One region of the Arthrobacter sp. KNU40 genome, then DNA from elsewhere that is predicted to be linked to it. Evidence: riboswitches for the same ligand, from Rfam matches in the RefSeq annotation. Region 1 holds a riboswitch; each other region holds the start of a gene.
The links. Region 1 has a riboswitch for glycine ahead of gcvP (aminomethyl-transferring glycine dehydrogenase). Riboswitches for the same ligand answer to the same signal wherever they lie in the genome.

Region 1 (6,667 bases):
CGCGGACTTGGTGGCCTCGGTCAGGCCTTCGCCGCCCATGAGCTTCACGTAGGCCCAGGAAATCGGCAGGACGCCGGCGGAGCCGTAACGCGAGGCGGAGATGGCCACGCCAGTCCCTGGCAAAGAAGCGCCGTCTTCGTGTGCTGCCTTGTTCGCATCGCCGGGCATGAAGGGTGCAAGGTGCGCCTTGGCCGCGACCGGGCCAACACCGGGTCCGCCGCCGCCGTGCGGGATGCAGAAGGTCTTGTGCAGGTTCAGGTGGGACACGTCGCCCCCGAACTTGCCCGGCTGGGCCAGGCCCACGAGCGCGTTGAGGTTGGCGCCGTCCACGTACACCTGGCCGCCGGCCGCGTGCACCGAGTCGCAGATTTCGCGGACGTCGGCGTCGTACACGCCGTGCGTGGACGGATAAGTGATCATGATGCAAGACAAAGCACGGCCGGTGGCGTCGATCTTGGCCTGCAGGTCCGCGTGGTCGATCGTGCCGTCGGCCGCGGTGGCCACCACGACCACTTTCATGCCGGCCAGCACTGCCGAGGCGGCGTTGGTGCCGTGGGCGGACGCCGGGATGAGGCAGACGTTGCGCTGGGCCTCGCCGCGGGAGTGGTGGTAGCCGCGGATGGCCAGCAGGCCCGCGAGTTCGCCCTGGGAACCGGCGTTGGGCTGGATGGAGACCTGGTCGTACCCGGTGATCTCCGTCAGGTCAGCTTCCAGATCTTCGATCAGTTCGCGCCAGCCCTCGGTCTGGGAATCCGGGGCGAAGGGGTGGATCGAGGCGAATTCCGGCCAGGAGATGGCTTCCATCTCGGCGGTGGCGTTCAGCTTCATGGTGCACGAACCCAGCGGGATCATGGTGCGGTCCAGCGCCAGGTCGCGGTCCGACAGCTTGCGGATATAGCGCAGCAGCTGGGTTTCAGAACGGTGCGTGTTGAACACCGGGTGCTGCAGGAAATCAGAACTGCGGACCACGGCCTCCGGCAACTCGAAGCCGGAAGCGGTCTTCAAGGGACCGGCGCCAAAGGCGACGGCCACTGCGGACAGCACTTCCGACGTCGTGGTTTCGTCAACGGAGACGCCCACAGTGTCGGCGTCGATGATCCGCAGATTGATGCCCCGCGCTTCGGCGGCGGCGATGACCTTCCCGGCCTTGCCGGGGACGCGGACGGTGACGGTGTCGAAGAAGCTGCGGTGCAGGACCTCAAGGCCCGCGGCCTTCAAGGACGCTGCCAGGGTGCGGGCGTGGTTGTGGGCCGTCTCGGCGATCGCCTTCAGGCCATCGGGGCCGTGGTAGACGGCGTACATCGAGGACACGATGGCCAACAGGGCCTGCGCGGTGCAGATGTTGGACGTCGCCTTCTCGCGGCGGATGTGCTGCTCGCGGGTCTGGAGGGCGAGGCGGTAGGCGGGAGTGCCGGCGTCGTCCTTGGAAACGCCCACCAAGCGGCCCGGCATCGAGCGCTCGAGGCCCTTCTGGACAGCCATGTACGCGGCGTGCGGGCCGCCGAAGAACAGCGGTACGCCAAAGCGCTGGGTGGAGCCGACGGCGATGTCGGCACCCTGCTCACCCGGAGGCGTGATCAGGGTGAGCGCGAGGAGGTCCGCCGCCACGGTGACGAGGGCGCCGCGTTCCTTGGCGGCGGCAATCACGGCGGAGTGGTCGAACACCCGGCCGGAAACGCCCGGCTGCTGCAGCACGATGCCGTTGATGTCGCCGTCGGGCAGGCCCTGGGACAGGTCAGCGATCTCCACCTCGAAGCCCAGCGCCTCGGCGCGGCCCTTCACGATGGCGATGGTCTGCGGGAGGCATTCGGCGTCGAGGACGGTCTTGCCCGCAGAGGCGGACTTGTTGGCCCTCCGCATGAGCAATACGGCCTCGGCGACGGCGGTGGCTTCGTCCAGCAGGGACGCGTTGGCCACCGGCAATGCCGTGAGGTCCTGGACCATGGTCTGGAAGTTCAGCAGGGCTTCGAGGCGGCCCTGGGAGATTTCCGGCTGGTAGGGCGTGTAGGCCGTGTACCAGGCCGGGGATTCGAGGATGTTGCGGCGGATCACCGGCGGAGTGACGGTGTCGTAATAGCCCTGGCCGATCATCTGCACGGCCGTCTTGTTCTTGGCCGCCAGCTTGCGAAGTTCAGCCAGGACTTCCACCTCGCTGAGGGCGTCGGTGCCGTGCTTGGACAGCCTAAGTGCAACATCCTGGCGGATGGAATCGGGGACAGCGACATCCACCAGGCCGTCAACGGAGTCGTAGCCGACAGCTTTGAGCATGATGCCAACATCGATTTGCCGTCGTGCGCCGATGTGTCGGTCTGCGAAAGCGGTGGGGGTTGATTGAACAGTCAAAAGGAACTCCAAGGTAGGGCCGACCGCAATGGCACGGCTTCGGTTTGGGTTCCTCCCCGCTCTGTATCGGACCTGAGAGATTCCGCAGGCTTGGTTGCCTGCTTGCACCGTCGGTGAGCCGGACCGAAGCCTGGCTGCTTTCCAGAGTTGCCTCGCCGCAGCGGTACGGGGGCCTGAGAGATTCCTGGGGAGGATTTGCTCCTACGGCGCCTGCCCGGTTGATGACTGGGAGGACTCTCCCGCCACGGTTCGAAAGGCATATTCAGATTTGGGGTGATTCGGCTCACACCATACACACAATGTCAACGCAGGGGCAACATCAGGTATCGGAAATAGCCGTCGGCAGAGGATCATCAGTCGAGGAGATCACGAAGCATAGCCGGAGTTGACATTCCTTGGTGACCTATCCCACACTGAGTCGGGCATCACCCAAACTGAATACGCTGATGATCTGCGGCGGGAGAGTCCTGCCGGTACATTCTGCAGTCGCCGTAGGAGCAAATCCTCCCCAGGAAACTCTCAGGCCCCCGTACCGCCGCGGCAAGGCAACTCTGGAAAGCAGCCCGGGAACTCCGGGCTCACCGACGGTGCAAAGCGGAACCATGCGAAAGCACGGGGCCGCGGAATCTCTCAGGTCCAATACAGAGCGGGGAGGAACCCGAATCATCGTGGCACGCTAATGCCACTTGAACGATGGAGTTCCTCATGACGATTCATCACCCGCCCGCCATAGCTAGTGAAACACCCCATCTTGATCGGCAGCTCAGCAACCGGCACATCCAGCTGATTGCGATCGGCGGCGCCATCGGCACAGGCCTCTTCATGGGTTCCGGAAAGACCATCTCCGCGGCCGGCCCGTCCGTGATCTTCGTGTACATGATCATCGGCTTCATGCTGTTCTTCGTCATGCGCGCCATGAGCGAACTGCTGCTGTCCAACCTGCACTACAAATCCTTCAGCGACTTTGCCGCAGACCTTCTGGGTCCGTGGGCAGGTTTCTTCACCGGCTGGACCTACTGGTTCTGCTGGGTGATCACCGGCATCGCGGACGTCATTGCCATTGCGGGCTACTCAAAGGAGCTCTGGCCGAGCCTCCCGCTGTGGATCCCGGGCCTGGCCACTATCGCGATCCTGCTGCTGCTGAACCTGACCACGGTGAAGGCCTTCGGCGAGACAGAATTCTGGTTCGCCCTCATCAAAATCATCGCGATTGCAGCACTGATCGTTGTAGGGCTGTTCATGATCTTCAGCGGGTTCCAGTCCGAGGCCGGACCGGCAAGCCTCACCAACCTCTGGAGCCACGGCGGCTTCTTCCCCCACGAATTCATGGGCTTCGTGGCCGGCTTCCAGATCGCGGTCTTCGCATTCGTGGGCATTGAGCTAGTGGGCACCACTGCGGCAGAGGCCAAGGACCCGGAGAAGAACCTGCCCAGAGCGATCAACTCCATCCCGGTGCGAGTGCTCCTGTTCTACGTGGGCGCCCTCATCATCCTGATGTCCGTCACTCCTTGGACCCAGTTCGCCGCCGGCCACAGCCCATTCATCGCCATGTTCTCCCTGGCTGGGCTCGGCGCAGCCGCCACCGTGGTCAACCTGGTGGTGCTGAGCTCGGCCATGTCCTCGGCCAACTCCGGCATCTACTCGACCTCGCGCATGGTGTACGGCCTAGCCCAGGAGGGCGACGCCCCGGCCCTTTTCAGCGGCCTGTCCCGGCGGAAGGTTCCCCGCAACGCCCTGTTCCTCTCCTGCGTGCTGCTGCTCTCCGGCGTCGTCCTGATGTACGCGGGACAGGACGTCGGCAAGGCCTTTGACATGGTCACCACCGTGTCGGCCGTCTGCTTCGTCTTCGTCTGGTCCATCATCCTGGCCAGCTACATCGCATTCCGTCGTCGTCGCCCGCAGCTGCACATCGCGTCCACGTTCAAGATGCCCGGCGGCATCGTGATGGTGTGGGTGGTCTTCGCGTTCTTCGCGTTTGTGCTCTGGACGCTGACCACCCAGTCGGACACGCTGACGGCACTGCTGGTCACGCCGGCCTGGTTCATCATGCTCGGTGTCGCGTGGTTCTTCCTGCGCCGCCGTCCAGCCCACCTGGCCCGCTACGCGAGGTTCCAGGACGAGCTCCAGTCGGACCAGGATGCCGCAGACGTGCCCCTCCGCGCGGGCGCCTAGGCGGACAATGACAACCACCTCTGCGGGGTGGGGGTTCACTTATGCATGGCCTCATGTATCTGGAGCGCAAACCAAAGCTGGGCCAACGTGGATGTTTCGGTCATGTCGAGCCCCGTCAACTCGCTGATTTTCCGGATGCGGTAAATGATGGTTTGTCGATGGGCGAAGAGCGCCGCGGCAGTCTTTTGCCACGACCTCTGGGCGTCCAGGTAGGTTTTCAAAGTCACGATGAGATCGCCTTCCTGGCTCTGTTCATACGTGAAGATCGGGCCGAGCAGCCGCTGAACCAACGCCGCCCCCTCCTCGAAACTGGTGAGCCCCAGCCACGAGGGCCCCTCGGCGTAACGGGACAGGTTTACGGCATTGCCTTTCGCTGAACCGAGCGCCCACAGCGATTCCTGCAGTGCTCGTTGGATGCCACCCGCAGACGTAGGGGAGCTGATGCCAATCCGAACCTCGGGCCCTGCGCAGTGGATCAATACGTCATCGGCCACCGCTGCTGATATCGCCACATGAAGTGTGTTGAAACGCCTCAGGCAAGCGGCCTGAAGGCCGTGACGCCACAGTTCGACGTGAATGTTCGCCAGCCGCTCGCCGTCGTCGTCCCCTATCGAAACAACCACCAAATTCTGCGCCGGAACATCAAGAGCGGCGAGCCTGACCTCCAGTTCCGCGAGCCCGAGACGTCCATCGAACGCCTGCAAGAGGAATTCGCCCGCCAGGCGATGCCGGCCTTCCAAGGACAGGGCCGACCGTGAGAGTTCCAGCCCCAGCACCGTTGCCGCATGCAGAAGCACGACGGCGTCAGGGTGCGGATCGCTTTTCGGCAGCACCACCAGCACCGCATTGGCGTGGGTAGGGATGTCCATCATCAACACGTGCCGGTCCCGCAGCCGATGCCATTGGAACTTCTTCCCGGTCATGGGTATATGCCCCGTCAAGGGGGCCAATTCCGCCTCCAGGAAGTCCGGCAGAGGCTCACCATCCGGATGCCAGGGATGAAGACAGCGCCGGTCCACGACGAATAGATCCGCATCGAGCTCGGCCTCGAGGCCTTGGATAAGGCCCTGCCAATGGTCCCCGGATGTTCCCGCCGTACGGAGCAGGTCATAGACCCGGGCCGTCTGACGCAGCCGCCGTGATTCCTCCAACAAGGAGGCCTCGGCCACCGCTCGCGCGATAGCGATGAAGGGCAATGGATACGGAATGCTAATCAGCGGTAGCGGCAGCTGCTCGCAGGCCGCCAGAAACTCGGGCAACAACTCCGGGGCATGCATCTTTTCCCCGATGGCCAGGGCGCTGGCCCCTGCATCGACGAGCGCCTCGGCGAGCGCTACTTGGCCTTGGGCGTCGGACGGGATGGACAGGCCGTTGGTCATCATCAGTTCGCCGCCGGTGACCCATTCCCACAGCCTCGGCAGGTCAGAAGTGTGTGCCCAGGCGATTCGGTTGTGCTTGCCTGTGGATCCGGCCAAAAGCGTGAGTCCGAGCTGGGGTTCCGCCACGAGCTCAGCCACTGTAATCGCCATGAAATATGCTCCCAGCGCGTTGGTTTCCGGACTATTCAGGGCCCCTTAGACATATGTATAAGAGCCCCGGCCATTTGTAGTCAATCTACCGCTATACGCCGTGATGCACGTCACTAAGAATTGGATTACCTACTTCCCGCTCAACGGCGAGCACCCCATCCCAACACCGAAACGCTGCGGGCATCGCCGCCCGGCAGCACTGCACAAAGGATCCTGGAATGACAACGCACAAGCCCATCGGCCCCGTCGACGCAACAAAAGTCCCCCGGTATGCAGGCCTCGGCACCTTCGCCAGGCTCCCCCAAATCGACCGCGTTCCGGACTACGACATTGCGATCGTCGGCGTGCCGTTCGACGGCGGAACGTCCTTCCGGCCAGGCGCCCGGTTCGGTCCTGCCGCAGTCCGCGAAGCCTCCCGGCTGCTGCGTCCTGGCTACCACCCCGAACTGGACGTCGAGCCTGTGTACGAAGTCCAGGTTGTCGACGCTGGCGACATCGCCTGCACGCCTTACGACATCACCCGTGCCGTCCGCGAAATCGAAGAGCAGGCACTCCCCCTGATCGGCGAGGACAAGAAGCTCATCTCGATCGGTGGCGACCACACTATCGCCCTCCCGATGCTC
Region 2 (6,667 bases), 330 kb from region 1:
AGGTGAAACCGGCGCCAAGCGCGGCAGACGCGCAAATCGCCGTCGTATATAGCCCGCCCATGAGCCCAAGGCGATGCGGGAAGTCACGCTTGACTACGCCGGGCAGCAGTACGTTGCATAGCGCGATCGCGGCGCCGCACGCCGCGGTACCGGCAAGGAGGGCCGGTAAGTGCCCGGCGCCGGCGAGGTCCACAGGACGGAGCAGCAGCCCCGCTGTCAGCACTGCCATCGCGCCGAGCAATACTCTCTCGGCACCGAATCGGCGGGCCAGGATCGGCGCCAGCGGCGCGAAGACGCCCAACAAGGTCACCGGCACAGTGGTGAGAACCACCACCGCCCAGCCCGGCAGCCCGGCGTCGGCGGTGACTTCCGGAAGGACTGCCGAAAAACTCGAAAAAACCGTCCGCAGATTCAGGCCGATGAGCACCAGGCAGATCCCCAGGAAGACGAGTCCGCCGCGCGTCTTGACCTGCGTGGGCTCGGCGGCGGGAAGCTCGTCGATCTCGGCGTCGACGAGGATCTCGGGGACGCCGGGGTGCGGCTTGGTGTTCTTGGGGGAGCCTGAAGCGGGGGTCACCAACCCATTCTGGCAGTCACACCCGTGCAGGGCGGCCTCGTGACGGGGTCGTACGCAAGTTCCGCCGCGGGCGTTTGGTCCTGCAACGGTATTCTGGAGGAGATGAGTGAAACCCCAGATTCCCCCGAAACACCGCAGTCTTCGCGCCCCGTGACCCCGGGCAGCCAGGCCTCCTTCGGCACCTATGGTGGCCGGCCGGTCAGTTTCGTGCGCCGCGGGACGCGCCTTCAGGGGCGCCGCCAAGCAGCGTGGGAAGAGCACTCGGACCGCTGGGCCATCCAGGTTCCGCGGCATGTCGCCAACACATCCGTGCACCCGGACTACGTGTTCGACGCCGAAGCCGAGTTTGGGCGCAAAGCACCGCTGATCGTCGAAATCGGTTCGGGACTCGGCGACGCCGTATGCCACGCGGCAGAAGAGAACCCGGACAAGGACTTCCTCGCAGTGGAGGTCTACACCCCAGGCCTGGCCAACACCATGATCAAGATCAACAGTCGCGGACTCAGCAACGTCCGCGTCGTGGAAGCCAACGCCCCCGAGGTCCTGGCCACCATGCTCCCCGCGGGCTCGGTCAGCGAGCTCTGGGTCTTCTTCCCGGACCCGTGGCACAAATCCCGGCACCACAAACGCCGCCTTATCCAGCCCGCGTTCGCCGAACTCGCTGCGCGGTCCCTCGAGAAGGGTGGCCTGTGGCGGATCGCCACAGATTGGTCCAACTACGCCATCCACGTCCGCGAGGTCCTTGCAGGCTCTACCGAGTTTGAGAACGTGCACGACGGCGAGCGGACCGGCGCAGACAGCCCCCTCACCCAAGTGTGGGAATCCGGCGTCGAATCCATGGTGGGCGGGGCCCCCGTCAAGGAAGGCCGCGCACCGGTCAGCACCGAGCACACCGGCCCCAACGAGGGAGTGGATCACATGGGCGGATGGGCTCCGCGCTTCGATGGCCGCATCCGCACGAGTTTCGAAAACAAGGCCCACGAGGCCGGACGCATGATCTTCGACCTTAGCTATCGCAGGATCTAACCAGGGGTGGAAGCGGTTATTTCGGGAAGAGCTCCGCGTTGATCGAGGCGGACGCCACGATCCCCTCGAGTGTTGCCTGTGCCGTATTCCAGCTCGACGAAGGCGCCTCCAGCGTCATCAAATAGGCCTCGTGGGGAGCAACCGTGATTGCCATGATCTCGACGGTTTCGCCGTCGCTGGGGGTGGCCGCCGTCATGAAACGCAGCACCGGGACCTGTTCGTACGGGCCGAAGGTCTGCTGGGTGGCCGTCGGCGCGAACAGCGCGCCCGTGTCGAGGTTGGCGATCAGCTTGTCGGCCGTGGGCGCCGCCGTGTTCGGCACCGCGGTCAGCCTCGGCCCGGCCGGGGTCTGGGCAGTCAGGTCCGCTTCCGTCCCGGCCAGCACGATCCCGCCGAGGGTGGGCAGTACCCGGTTCGCCCACCCCGCCGGCGGGGTCAGGGTGAGCCCTGCGCTTTGCGGCGGCCCTGATCTCGTTACCTGGGAAGAGGGAGGCATCACCTGAGAAGAATTGGGGGAACTAGGCCGGGGCCCCTGGCAGGCCGCGAGGGCCACTGACGTTGCTGTGAAAGCGACGAGGACGACGAGGATCCGGCACGGAGTCACGACGCCGCCCCCTTGGTGACCGCGAAGTCCCGTCCCAGGAGGTAGAGCAGCAGGCGACGGCCCGCCAACAGCGCTGATGCACGTGCAGCAGCATCCGGACCGGTAACCCCGTTGTAAGCCATGCGCAGGATGATGGGCATGCATGCCCGGACGCCCGGGAACCTGGGCCTCCCATCCGAGCCGTCCGACGACGCCAGCAGACCGGCTTGGAAGACCAGGGCATTGGCGACGTCGTCGTTCTTCGAGAAGAGCCCCCTGAAGGCGCCTTCAATCGCTTGGGCGCCGCTGGTATTCAGACCTTCCGTAGCGGGCACGCTAGTGTGCCCGGTGCTCTCCAGGGCTTGGAGGATGGCCGCTTCCGCCGCGGCCTCATTCGAGTTGGTCGAGGCGGGCGAGCTGGTCGACGTGGGCGAGCCGGTTGGCGTCGCCGCGCTGGTGGGCGTCACCGAGCCGGTGGGCGTCGCGGTGGCTCCGGCACAGGCCTTGGTCGGGCCACCGGTAGCGGTCCATGTGGCGTGGCTGGAGGGATTGGCAACGTCGTGGGTCGTCCCGGTCAGCGTCCCGGCCGAGATGGTGGCCTCGTACTCGCCTTCGAGGGTGGAGCCGTTGGCGCGCTGGGCGTTCCACACCACGATCACGTCGACGTGGTCGCCGGTAACGTTTCCGGTGAAGGTCCCGCTGAGGCTGGTGTCGCCGGCAGTGCCGCTCACCTGGTTGCCGTTCTGTTGGAAGGTGAACGTTAAGGTCCGGGAGCCGCCCTGGACCGTCGTCCAAGTACCGCTGATGTCCCAGCAGGGCGTGGCCGCAAGAACCGGGGAAGCGGTACTGATGCCGCAAAACAAGACTGCCAGCACCGACAGGGCGGCGAGGACCTTCGGTGCGGCTCGACCCGAATTGTGCATCGAAATGCGGAGGGGAGCTGTTGAGGTTCCTGCCATGGCGTCGACCTTTTCGACGGTCATCCGGCAAGGATGTCGGATTCCTTGGCGCCAAGGTACATCAGCCAACGTCAGGAATCAATGACTCAGCTCTTTGCGTGCCGCACAGGCACCGGATACCATGTGAGACGTGTCACCGAAAGGTGGCACGCGCTTATGATCTGCGGCGGGAGAGCCCTGCCGGTACGTTTCAGCAGGCGCCGTAGGAGCAAATCCTCCCCAGGAATCTCTCAGGCCCATGTACCGCCGCGGCAAGGCAACTCTGGAAAGCAGCCCGGGCAACCGGACTCACCGACGGTGCAAGCGTCCAGCCGCGAGGCGGCAACGCGGAAACTCTCAGGTCCAATACAGAGCGGGGAGGAACCGAATCATCGTGGTGCGTCCGCGCCACCTGAATTATGGAGTTCCTCATGACCCTGGCACCTGAAGGCCGTAAGCTGCTGCGCGTTGAACAGCGCAACAAAGCCGTCCCGGTCGAACGCAAACCCGAGTGGATCAAGGCCAAGGTCCAGATGGGCCCGGAATTCGTGGGCCTGAAGAACCTCGTGAAAAAAGAAGGCCTGCACACCGTCTGCGAGGAAGCCGGCTGCCCGAACATCTTCGAGTGCTGGGAAGACAAGGAAGCGACCTTCCTGATCGGCGGCTCCGAATGCACCCGCCGCTGCGACTTCTGCCAGATCGACACCGGCAAACCCTCCCCCGTGGACATGTTCGAACCCACCAAGGTCGCCCGCTCCGTCCAGGCCATGGCCCTGCGCTACGCCACCGTCACCGGCGTCGCCCGCGACGACCTGGAAGACGAAGGCGTCTGGCTCTACGCCGAAACCGTCCGCAAGATCCACGAACTGAACCCCGGCACCGGCGTCGAACTGCTCATCCCCGACTTCTCCGGCAAACCCGAACACATCCAAGCGATCTGCGACTCCGCCCCCGAGGTCTTCGCGCACAACGTCGAAACCGTGCCCCGGATCTTCAAACGCATCCGCCCCGCGTTCCGCTACGACCGCTCCCTGGACGTCATCACCCAGGGCCGGGCCGCCGGCATGGTCACCAAATCCAACCTGATCCTGGGCATGGGCGAAACCCGCGAAGAGATCTCCGAAGTCATGACCGACCTGCACGCCGCAGGGTGCGACCTGATCACCATCACCCAGTACCTGCGCCCCTCCGAACGGCACCTGCCCGTGGACCGCTGGGTCAAACCCCAGGAATTCGTCGACCTCGCCACCGAAGCCGAGGAAATCGGCTTCCTCGGCGTCATGTCCGGCCCCCTGGTCCGCTCCTCCTACCGCGCCGGACGCCTCTGGGCCACCGCGATGCGCAAGAAAGGCCGCGAAATCCCTGCCCACCTCGCCCACATCGCCGAAGGCATCCAGGACTCCGGCACCACCCGCCAGGAAGCCCGCACCCTCCTCGCACACCACGCGACGGCCTGATCGGCAAGGAGCCAGCATGTTCCCCACCCGGATTGAAATCATTCCCTCAGACGGAATCGTTGAGAAAGTCCAGGCCGCAGTGCCGCTTTCCACAACGCTCACAGTCACCTGCTTGCCCCATCACGGCATCGCGCGGACCATGGAGGCTTCCGTCAAGCTCAGCCTCCTGGGCTACAACGTGATTCCGCACGTCTCGGCGCGCGGGCTGGAGCACAGGGCGCAGCTTTCCGGCATCCTCCGGGACTGCGGGGCCGTCGGGATCACGGAGGTCTTCGCCATCGGTGGAGACGGACCTCTTGGTGCCGGCCCCTACCGATCGAGCCTTCCCCTCTTGGCGGACATCGCCGAGTACACCGGTGGCACCATCACAGCGGGCATCGCCGGTTACCCCGAGGGGCATCCTTCCGTGAGCGGGCTGGACTTGCTGGACGCACTGTTGGCCAAACAACACCTGGCGACGCACGTTGTCACGCAGATGTGCTTCTCCACCCCGACGATCCTCGACTACTCAGCACTCCTGCGCCGGGAAGGCGTCGAGCTTCCCGTATGGGCTGGGATTGCCGGGGCAGTTCCCCGGACCAAACTGCTGGCCCTGGCAACCCAGATCGGCGTCGGGACATCCCTGAAGTTCCTCAGCAATAAAGGAACCCTCGCCCGCAAGCTTCTCGGCGGAGACAAGTACTCACCGCAAGGCCTGGTTTCCGAACTCACTGCGCACCCGGACGGCGTCGCGGGAATACATCTCTACAGTTTCAACCGACTGGACATGCCCACCTGGGAGCGAAACGACCTGCCCGATCCTGAAGCCAGCGAACCTGCGTCCGCCTGACCGCTCACCGCTGACCACCTAGGTCCTGGGGACCCCTAGCTCCCCGGGACCGAAATCACGGCGACGGTCTTCTGGTTGTCATCGCGCAGTTCCACGCCCGAAATCCCGGCAAGCTGGACCGGCGTCGCGCCCGTGACCTTGATGTGGCCGCTGGACGTCGCGGTCCAACCGCAGGCCATTTCTTCCGTGCCGTCGCGACCCTTGACCCACAGGTACATCGTGCCTTGCGGCGGCATGCTGCGGCCTTCCAGTTGCAGCTCGGTTCCCCACGCCTTCCTGACGAGCCCCACAGTGAGCTGCAGGCCGTTGTCCGTCTGCACCGAGTAGCTGGCGTCAGGTTTAGGTGGCTGGTTCAACACCGGCCCGGCCAGTATGCCCAAGCCAAGGCAAGCGGCGGCCACGGCACCCACCAGAGCCGCCCACCGGCGTCGCGATTTCCGTCGCCGTGCTGCCATTTTCAAGAGAATCGGCTGCGGGAGCCTTTCCGAAAAAGCCCCCATTAGTGAGCGAGCGTCGGAAGCAGCGGGCGGAACTGCAGCGGAGGGCTCGACGGCGGGCCGCCCGGCGGCGAGCGCGACGGCGTCGGGCACGGGGACGGCGTCGAGGAGGGCCGGAAGGCTCTCCAGCTCCCCCAGCTCGAGCCGGCAATCAGCGCAGCGTGCCAAGTGCTCCTCGAAAACCCGGGCCTCGGCAGGTTCGAGGCCGCCGAGCAAGTAGGCGCCCAGCAATTGGTGAAGTCCGGTTTCGTTCACCGCTGCACCCCCATTTCATCGAGAATCGTGCGAAGCGCCCTGACGGCGTAGAAGGCCCGGGATTTCACCGTGCCGCTGGGGATGTTGAGCCTCAGCGCGGCCTCGTTCACCGTGAAACGTTCGTAATGCAGGGCTACCAGAACCTCCCGGTGTTCGGTGCTGAGCCGCAGGAGCGCCTCCTCCATGAGGACCCGGTTGAGGAGCTCGTCCACCCGCTCGGTGGCCTCCTCCGGGTCCGCCATGTCGCGTTCGGCAGCCTCTGCCGGGCGCCGCTGGGCCTTGCGGTAGTTGTCGATGATGACATTGCGGGCAGTGCGGAACAAATAGCTGCGCAGGCTGCCGGTGATCTGCGGGGCGTGTTGCCACACGCGAAGGATGGTTTCCTGCACCACGTCCTCAGCCAAGTGCGCATCCGGCGTGCAGCTCAGAACGAAGCGGCGCAGCGCTGTGCCGTGGTCGCGATAAATCGCGGCCACCACATCCTCGTCGAGCGGCATCGGCGCCT
Region 3 (6,667 bases), 890 kb from region 1:
TCGCGGAGATCTTGCCCACCAGTGCGTAGTCCAGGAAAGCGGCCGCGTCCGGGCCGCTGACCCAGACTTCGCCCATGTGGGAAAGGTCGAACAGGCCTGCGGACTGGCGGACGGCGTGGTGCTCGGCCAGTTCGGAGGAGTACTTCAGGGGCATCTGCCAGCCACCGAAATCGGTGAAGGAAGCGCCGAGCTTCTTGTGCTCTTCGTAGAGCGCAGTGTAGTTCTCAGTCATCGTGAGGAGTCCTTTAGTTCTCGAAGGCTTCGATCGGAGGGCAGGAGCAGACCAGGTTGCGGTCGCCCGCGGCGCCGTCGATGCGGCCGACGGGCGGGAAGTACTTGTCCTGCTTGAGGTGGTGGACAGGGAAGACGGCCTGCTCGCGGGAGTACTCACGGTTCCAGTCCGAGGAGACGACGGCGGCCGCGGTGTGCGGTGCGTGGCGCAGCGGGCTGTTCTCCACCGTGAAGTCGCCGTTCGCGACCTGGTCGATTTCCTTGCGGATGGTGATCATGGCTTCGATGAATCGGTCGATCTCCCCGAGGTCCTCGGATTCGGTGGGCTCCACCATGAGGGTGCCCGCCACCGGGAACGCCAGGGTGGGAGCGTGGAAACCGTAGTCGATGAGGCGCTTGGCCACGTCCTCAGCAGTAACGCCGGTGCGAGCCGTCAGTTCGCGCAGGTCCAGGATGCACTCGTGGGCCACGAGCCCGCCTTCACCGGTGTAGAGAACGGGGAAGTACTCGTTGAGGCGCGAGGCGATGTAGTTCGCGGCAAGCAGCGCGGACTTGGTGGCCTCGGTCAGGCCTTCGCCGCCCATGAGCTTCACGTAGGCCCAGGAAATCGGCAGGACGCCGGCGGAGCCGTAACGCGAGGCGGAGATGGCCACGCCAGTCCCTGGCAAAGAAGCGCCGTCTTCGTGTGCTGCCTTGTTCGCATCGCCGGGCATGAAGGGTGCAAGGTGCGCCTTGGCCGCGACCGGGCCAACACCGGGTCCGCCGCCGCCGTGCGGGATGCAGAAGGTCTTGTGCAGGTTCAGGTGGGACACGTCGCCCCCGAACTTGCCCGGCTGGGCCAGGCCCACGAGCGCGTTGAGGTTGGCGCCGTCCACGTACACCTGGCCGCCGGCCGCGTGCACCGAGTCGCAGATTTCGCGGACGTCGGCGTCGTACACGCCGTGCGTGGACGGATAAGTGATCATGATGCAAGACAAAGCACGGCCGGTGGCGTCGATCTTGGCCTGCAGGTCCGCGTGGTCGATCGTGCCGTCGGCCGCGGTGGCCACCACGACCACTTTCATGCCGGCCAGCACTGCCGAGGCGGCGTTGGTGCCGTGGGCGGACGCCGGGATGAGGCAGACGTTGCGCTGGGCCTCGCCGCGGGAGTGGTGGTAGCCGCGGATGGCCAGCAGGCCCGCGAGTTCGCCCTGGGAACCGGCGTTGGGCTGGATGGAGACCTGGTCGTACCCGGTGATCTCCGTCAGGTCAGCTTCCAGATCTTCGATCAGTTCGCGCCAGCCCTCGGTCTGGGAATCCGGGGCGAAGGGGTGGATCGAGGCGAATTCCGGCCAGGAGATGGCTTCCATCTCGGCGGTGGCGTTCAGCTTCATGGTGCACGAACCCAGCGGGATCATGGTGCGGTCCAGCGCCAGGTCGCGGTCCGACAGCTTGCGGATATAGCGCAGCAGCTGGGTTTCAGAACGGTGCGTGTTGAACACCGGGTGCTGCAGGTAGTCCGAAGTTCGCTCGACAGCGGCCTCCAGCGCGAAGCCCTCGCCGTCACCGGACACCGTCGCGCCGAAGGCGGCGACGACACCAAAAGCATCAAGGACGCCGCCGACGATTTCCTTTGTTGTGGTCTCATCGACGGAGACGCCGACAGTGTCCGCGTCGATGCCGCGCAGGTTGATGCCCTTGGCCTCGGCGGCGGCGATGACCTTCCCGGCCTTGCCGGGGACGCGGACGGTGACGGTGTCGAAGAAGCTGCGGTGCAGGACCTCAAGGCCCGCGGCCTTCAAGGACGCTGCCAGGGTGCGGGCGTGGTTGTGGGCCGTCTCGGCGATCGCCTTCAGGCCATCGGGGCCGTGGTACACGGCGTACATCGAGGACACGATGGCCAACAGGGCCTGCGCGGTGCAGATGTTGGACGTCGCCTTCTCGCGGCGGATGTGCTGCTCGCGGGTCTGCAGGGCGAGGCGGTAGGCGGGAGTGCCGGCGTCGTCCTTGGAAACGCCCACCAAGCGGCCCGGCATCGAGCGCTCGAGGCCCTTCTGGACAGCCATGTACGCGGCGTGCGGGCCGCCAAAGAACAGCGGAACGCCAAAGCGCTGGGTGGAGCCGACGGCGATGTCGGCACCCTGCTCACCCGGAGGCGTGATCAGGGTGAGGGCGAGGAGGTCCGCGGCGACGGTGACGAGGGCGCCGCGTTCCTTGGCGGCGGCAATCACGGCGGAGTGGTCGAACACCCGGCCGGAAACGCCCGGCTGCTGCAGCACGATGCCGTTGATGTCGCCGTCGGGCAGGCCCTGGGACAGGTCCGCGATCTCCACCTCAAAGCCGAGCGCCTCGGCGCGGCCCTTCACGATGGCGATGGTCTGCGGGAGACAGTCGGCGTCGAGGACGGTCTTGCCGTCATGGGCCGTCTTGTTCTTGTTGGCGCGGCGCATCATGAGGACTGCTTCGGCAACCGCGGTGGCTTCATCCAGCAGTGAGGCGTTGGCGATAGGCAGGCCCACGAGGTCCTGGACCATGGTCTGGAAGTTCAGCAGGGCTTCGAGGCGGCCCTGGGAAATTTCCGGCTGGTACGGCGTGTAGGCCGTGTACCAGGCCGGGGATTCGAGGATGTTGCGGCGGATCACCGGCGGAGTGACGGTGTCGTAGTAGCCCTGGCCGATCATCTGCACGGCCGTCTTGTTCTTGGCCGCCAGCTTGCGAAGTTCAGCCAGGACTTCCACCTCGCTGAGGGCGTTCTGGAGCGTCAGCGCGACGTCCTGGCGGATGTCATTGGGAACCGCGGTGTCTACGAGCGAATCGACACTGTCGTAGCCAACAGACTTGAGCATGATGTCAATGTCGGCTTGGCGGCGGGTGCCGATATGCCGGTCAACGAACGTAGTGGAGGTTGAACTAACCGTCACGAAGGAACTCCATAAATAAGGCGGCGCAGGGTGCGCCACAGCTAATCGGGTTCCTCCCCGCTCTGTATTGGACCTGAGAGTTTCCGCGAAACCGTGCTTGTGGCACTGTTCCGCTTGCACCGTCGGTGAGCGCGCGTCAGCGCGCTGCTTTCCAGAGTTGCCTTGCCGCGGCGGTGCGTGGGCCTGAGAGATTCCTGGGGAGGATTTGCTCCTACGGCGCCTGCATCACATGCCTGCAGGACTCTCCCGCCGCAGATCAAAGGCGTATTCAGTTATGTGAATGAGATCGTGGTTGCCGGTGACGGCTGCCACAACTCCCAATTGTCCTACGGACTGCCCGCGTCCGCAAATGTGGTCACCGCCCCCGCCCGACTTCCCCAACTAACTCGCACTAGATGTCGTTTTGGAGCCTCTAAACGACAACAACTGCGGGGGCCCACGCCGCCAGGGTTCCCTGGCCGAGCTTGCGAGGCGAGGGTGGCGGTGGGGACAGTTGGGCCGCACCCTCAGTCACGGAGGCGTTCGACGGCGGCCAGCAGCGCACCGACGTCGGCGCTCCTCGCGCTGGCCTTGACTTCCGTATCACCGGCGCCGCCTTCAAGCATTGCGTTGAAGTAAAGTCCATCGCCCATGTACCGGACCGCTTTGGCCATCTCGGGCCCCACTTCCTCGGCGAGCACATCGAGCCATTGTTGCTGGATCCCGGCGAAACGCCTGCGGGTTTCTTCATGGGCTACTTCCGCGAGCCGCGTGGCGGCCACGAACACCCGGTCCAACGGAGTATCCGCCCACAGGGAAGACTTGATGAAGAACGCGGCCGCACCTTCGGGGGCTGCCTTCATTGCCTCGATATCCAGAGCAGCCAGCCCGTCCATGCGTTCGAGCAAGGAGCTGATCATGGCTTCCTTGTTGGGGAAATGGTAGAGCAGGCCGCCCTTGGAGACGCCTGCGCGCTTGGCGACGGCGTCCAGGGTCGCAGCCCGCTCCCCCACCTCGATCAGGAGGGCTTCAAAGGCATCCAGGACAGCGTCCCGGGCAATAGGTTTTCGCGGCATGGTGTCCATCATCCCTTAGTTCGATGCGGCAGTTCGATGAGTCAGATTGAAACTATACCGTCCAGACGGTACAGTTATCTCCATGTTCACGCCGTCCACAACCCAGCACCCCCGCACCCCTTCGATCCAATCCGCCCCGTGGCGCGATTGGGCTGCCCTGGCACTCCTGATGTTCCCCGTGCTGCTGGTGGCTGTGGACAATACGGCGCTGACATTCGCCCTGCCGCAAATCGCCCGGTCCTTGGAAGTAGGGGGCGTGCAGCTGCTGTGGGTCGTCGACGCCTACCCGCTGGTGCTTGCAGCCCTATTGGTGTCCATGGGAAACCTGGGAGACCGGATCGGCCGTCGCCGCTTGCTGTTGATCGGCAGCACGGGCTTCGCCGCCGTTTCCGCGGCCACCGCCTTCGCGCCGTCGGCTGAATGGCTCATCGCCGGACGCGCCAGTATGGGCATCTTCGGAGCCATGCTCATGCCGTCCACGCTGTCCTTGATCCGCAACATCTTCCCGGACCCGAACCGCCGCCGGCTCGCCGTGGCAGTGTGGGCCGCAGGATTCTCCGGCGGCGCAGCCCTCGGGCCGATCTTCGGCGGTTGGCTCGTGGAGCACTTCTGGTGGGGTGCCGTGTTCCTGGTTGCGGTGCCATTGTTGCTGCCCCTGCTCGCCTTTGGCCCCTCCCTCATTCCCGAGTCCAAGGATCGCAACCCGGGCAAGCCGGACGTTCCCAGCGTTGTGCTGTCCATCCTGACCATGGCCCCCGTGGTTTATGGCATCAAAGAGGCCGCCGTACACGGTTTTGGCCCTGGACCCGCGGCCTTCATGGCGTTCGGCCTGGCCATGGGAATCGTCTTCGTCCGGAGGCAGGGCTCTTTGGCATCGCCCATGTTGGACGTACGGCTTTTCCGGAACAAGGTCTTCAGCACGGCCATCACGGCCAACGTCTTGTCCCTGTTCTCAATGACCGGCTTCATTTACTTCTTCGCGCAGCATTTGCAGCTCGTGGAAGGCCAATCCCCCATGCAGGCGGGGATCTCGATGGTTCCGGCGCTGCTGGCCACCATCGTGGCGGGCCTGGTGGTGGTTCCGCTGGTCAAGCGGATCCGCCCGGGCCTGGTGGTGGCATCGGGCTTGGCGCTGAGCGCAGTTGGATACCTCGTGGCCGCCCTGGGCAACCACAGCCAGGGTCCGGGGTACCTTTTGACGGCACTCCTACTGCTGGCCATCGGGGTTGGCTCGGCGGAGACCATCTCCAACGACCTGATCCTCGGCGCGGTTCCTGCCGACAAGGCGGGCGCTGCATCGGCGATCTCCGAAACGGGCTACGAGCTCGGTTCATTGCTGGGCACAGCCGTCCTTGGCTCCATCCTGACGGCGTCCTACCAACACCACTTGCTGCTTCCAGGCGAATTGTCCGGCCACGCGGCCGAACGCTCGCGGGAGACGCTCGCCGGAGCCGTGGACACCGCGGCAACGCTGCCCCAGCCTATGGGCGATGCCCTGACATCCGCCGCGCGTGCGGCGTTTGAATCCGGCGTCCACATCACGGCGGCGATCGGGCTGGTACTGATGGCGGGAGCGGCAGTCCTTGCCGCCGTCGTGCTCCGCCGCGTGCCGACCGCAAAGTAGGCGGAGTCTAGACCGCTCGGTTCAAGGCAGCATCTGCCGAGCTGAAACTACGGGTAATTCCGCCCAAAGTGGCGGTGGCGAGGGTCGACAGGTAGTCGTGCCGACGTCGGGCCGTAATGCGCGATTGGGGCTCAAAGGATTGTTCCGGATCGTCCGCGTAATGTGCGGAAAGTCCATCGCGCATGAGCCGGATGCCCTCGGCACGCTGTTGGGAGACCGCGGCGTGCGTGGAACCGAGTTCCTCAGCGAGTTCCTTGACTGTCCGCCCACCGAAGTAGATCTCCTCGACGACGTACCGCATCTTTTCCGGCAGGGCGTCGACGGCGGCGCGAAGGTACTTGAGGCGCTCATCGGCCAGGACCGAGTGCTCCGGGGAGATGGTGTCCGCGGCAACAGTGTCCACTACGACGTCATCCAGCGGCGACAGGGTCCTTGCGGCATCGGCAAGGGCGGCTTCCACCACGCTACGTTCGACACCCAGGGCTGATGCGGTTTCGGCCACCGAAGGCGTGCGGCCAAGGACGCCGGACAGCGTCTCCTGGACCGACATGGTTTCCTTGATGCGCTTGCGCGCAGAGCGCGTGGCCCAGTCGCTGGCCCGCATCTCGTCCGCAAAGGCTCCGACGATCCGGCGGCGCGCAAAGGCGCCGAAGGGGACTCCGAGGTTCGGATCGAAGGAATCGGCAGACGTTATCAACGCCACGGACCCTACCGACGCGAAATCGTCGCGCGACAAATGAGAAGCTCTCGCGCAGAGCTCCGACACCAAATAGCCAACGAGCGGCAAGTGCTGCAGCACCAACTCGTTGCGTTCTTCGCGATTCAAAATTAGTCCCCCCATGAGACCTGTTTATTGA

Region 2: it holds a riboswitch for glycine, as region 1 does, so the genes downstream of both, lipA (lipoyl synthase) here and gcvP (aminomethyl-transferring glycine dehydrogenase) in region 1, are expected to answer to the same signal.
Region 3: it holds a riboswitch for glycine, as region 1 does, so the genes downstream of both, gcvP (aminomethyl-transferring glycine dehydrogenase) here and gcvP (aminomethyl-transferring glycine dehydrogenase) in region 1, are expected to answer to the same signal.

Annotation. Positions count from the first base shown of each region.
Region 1 covers NZ_CP195850.1:5,018,772-5,025,438, forward strand. The annotation lists gene gcvP (aminomethyl-transferring glycine dehydrogenase) at 1-2,343, opposite strand, end outside; glycine riboswitch at 2,395-2,494, opposite strand; glycine riboswitch at 2,495-2,595, opposite strand; glycine riboswitch at 2,791-2,888, shown strand; glycine riboswitch at 2,890-2,998, shown strand; gene cycA (D-serine/D-alanine/glycine transporter) at 3,049-4,515, shown strand; gene ACSKT0_RS23420 (PucR family transcriptional regulator) at 4,551-6,044, opposite strand; gene speB (agmatinase) at 6,263-6,667, shown strand, end outside.
Region 2 covers NZ_CP195850.1:4,684,905-4,691,571, forward strand. The annotation lists gene ACSKT0_RS21785 (MFS transporter) at 1-577, opposite strand, end outside; gene trmB (tRNA (guanosine(46)-N7)-methyltransferase TrmB) at 680-1,603, shown strand; gene ACSKT0_RS21795 (hypothetical protein) at 1,620-2,102, opposite strand; gene ACSKT0_RS21800 (hypothetical protein) at 2,204-3,169, opposite strand; glycine riboswitch at 3,303-3,401, shown strand; glycine riboswitch at 3,403-3,506, shown strand; gene lipA (lipoyl synthase) at 3,556-4,581, shown strand; gene ACSKT0_RS21810 (methylenetetrahydrofolate reductase) at 4,598-5,410, shown strand; gene ACSKT0_RS21815 (anti-sigma factor family protein) at 5,446-6,162, opposite strand; gene ACSKT0_RS21820 (sigma-70 family RNA polymerase sigma factor) at 6,159-6,659, opposite strand.
Region 3 covers NZ_CP195850.1:761,478-768,144, reverse strand. The annotation lists gene gcvT (glycine cleavage system aminomethyltransferase GcvT) at 1-232, opposite strand, end outside; gene gcvP (aminomethyl-transferring glycine dehydrogenase) at 246-3,131, opposite strand; glycine riboswitch at 3,184-3,291, opposite strand; glycine riboswitch at 3,293-3,390, opposite strand; gene ACSKT0_RS03695 (TetR/AcrR family transcriptional regulator) at 3,638-4,186, opposite strand; gene ACSKT0_RS03690 (MFS transporter) at 4,269-5,810, shown strand; gene ACSKT0_RS03685 (sigma-70 family RNA polymerase sigma factor) at 5,818-6,651, opposite strand.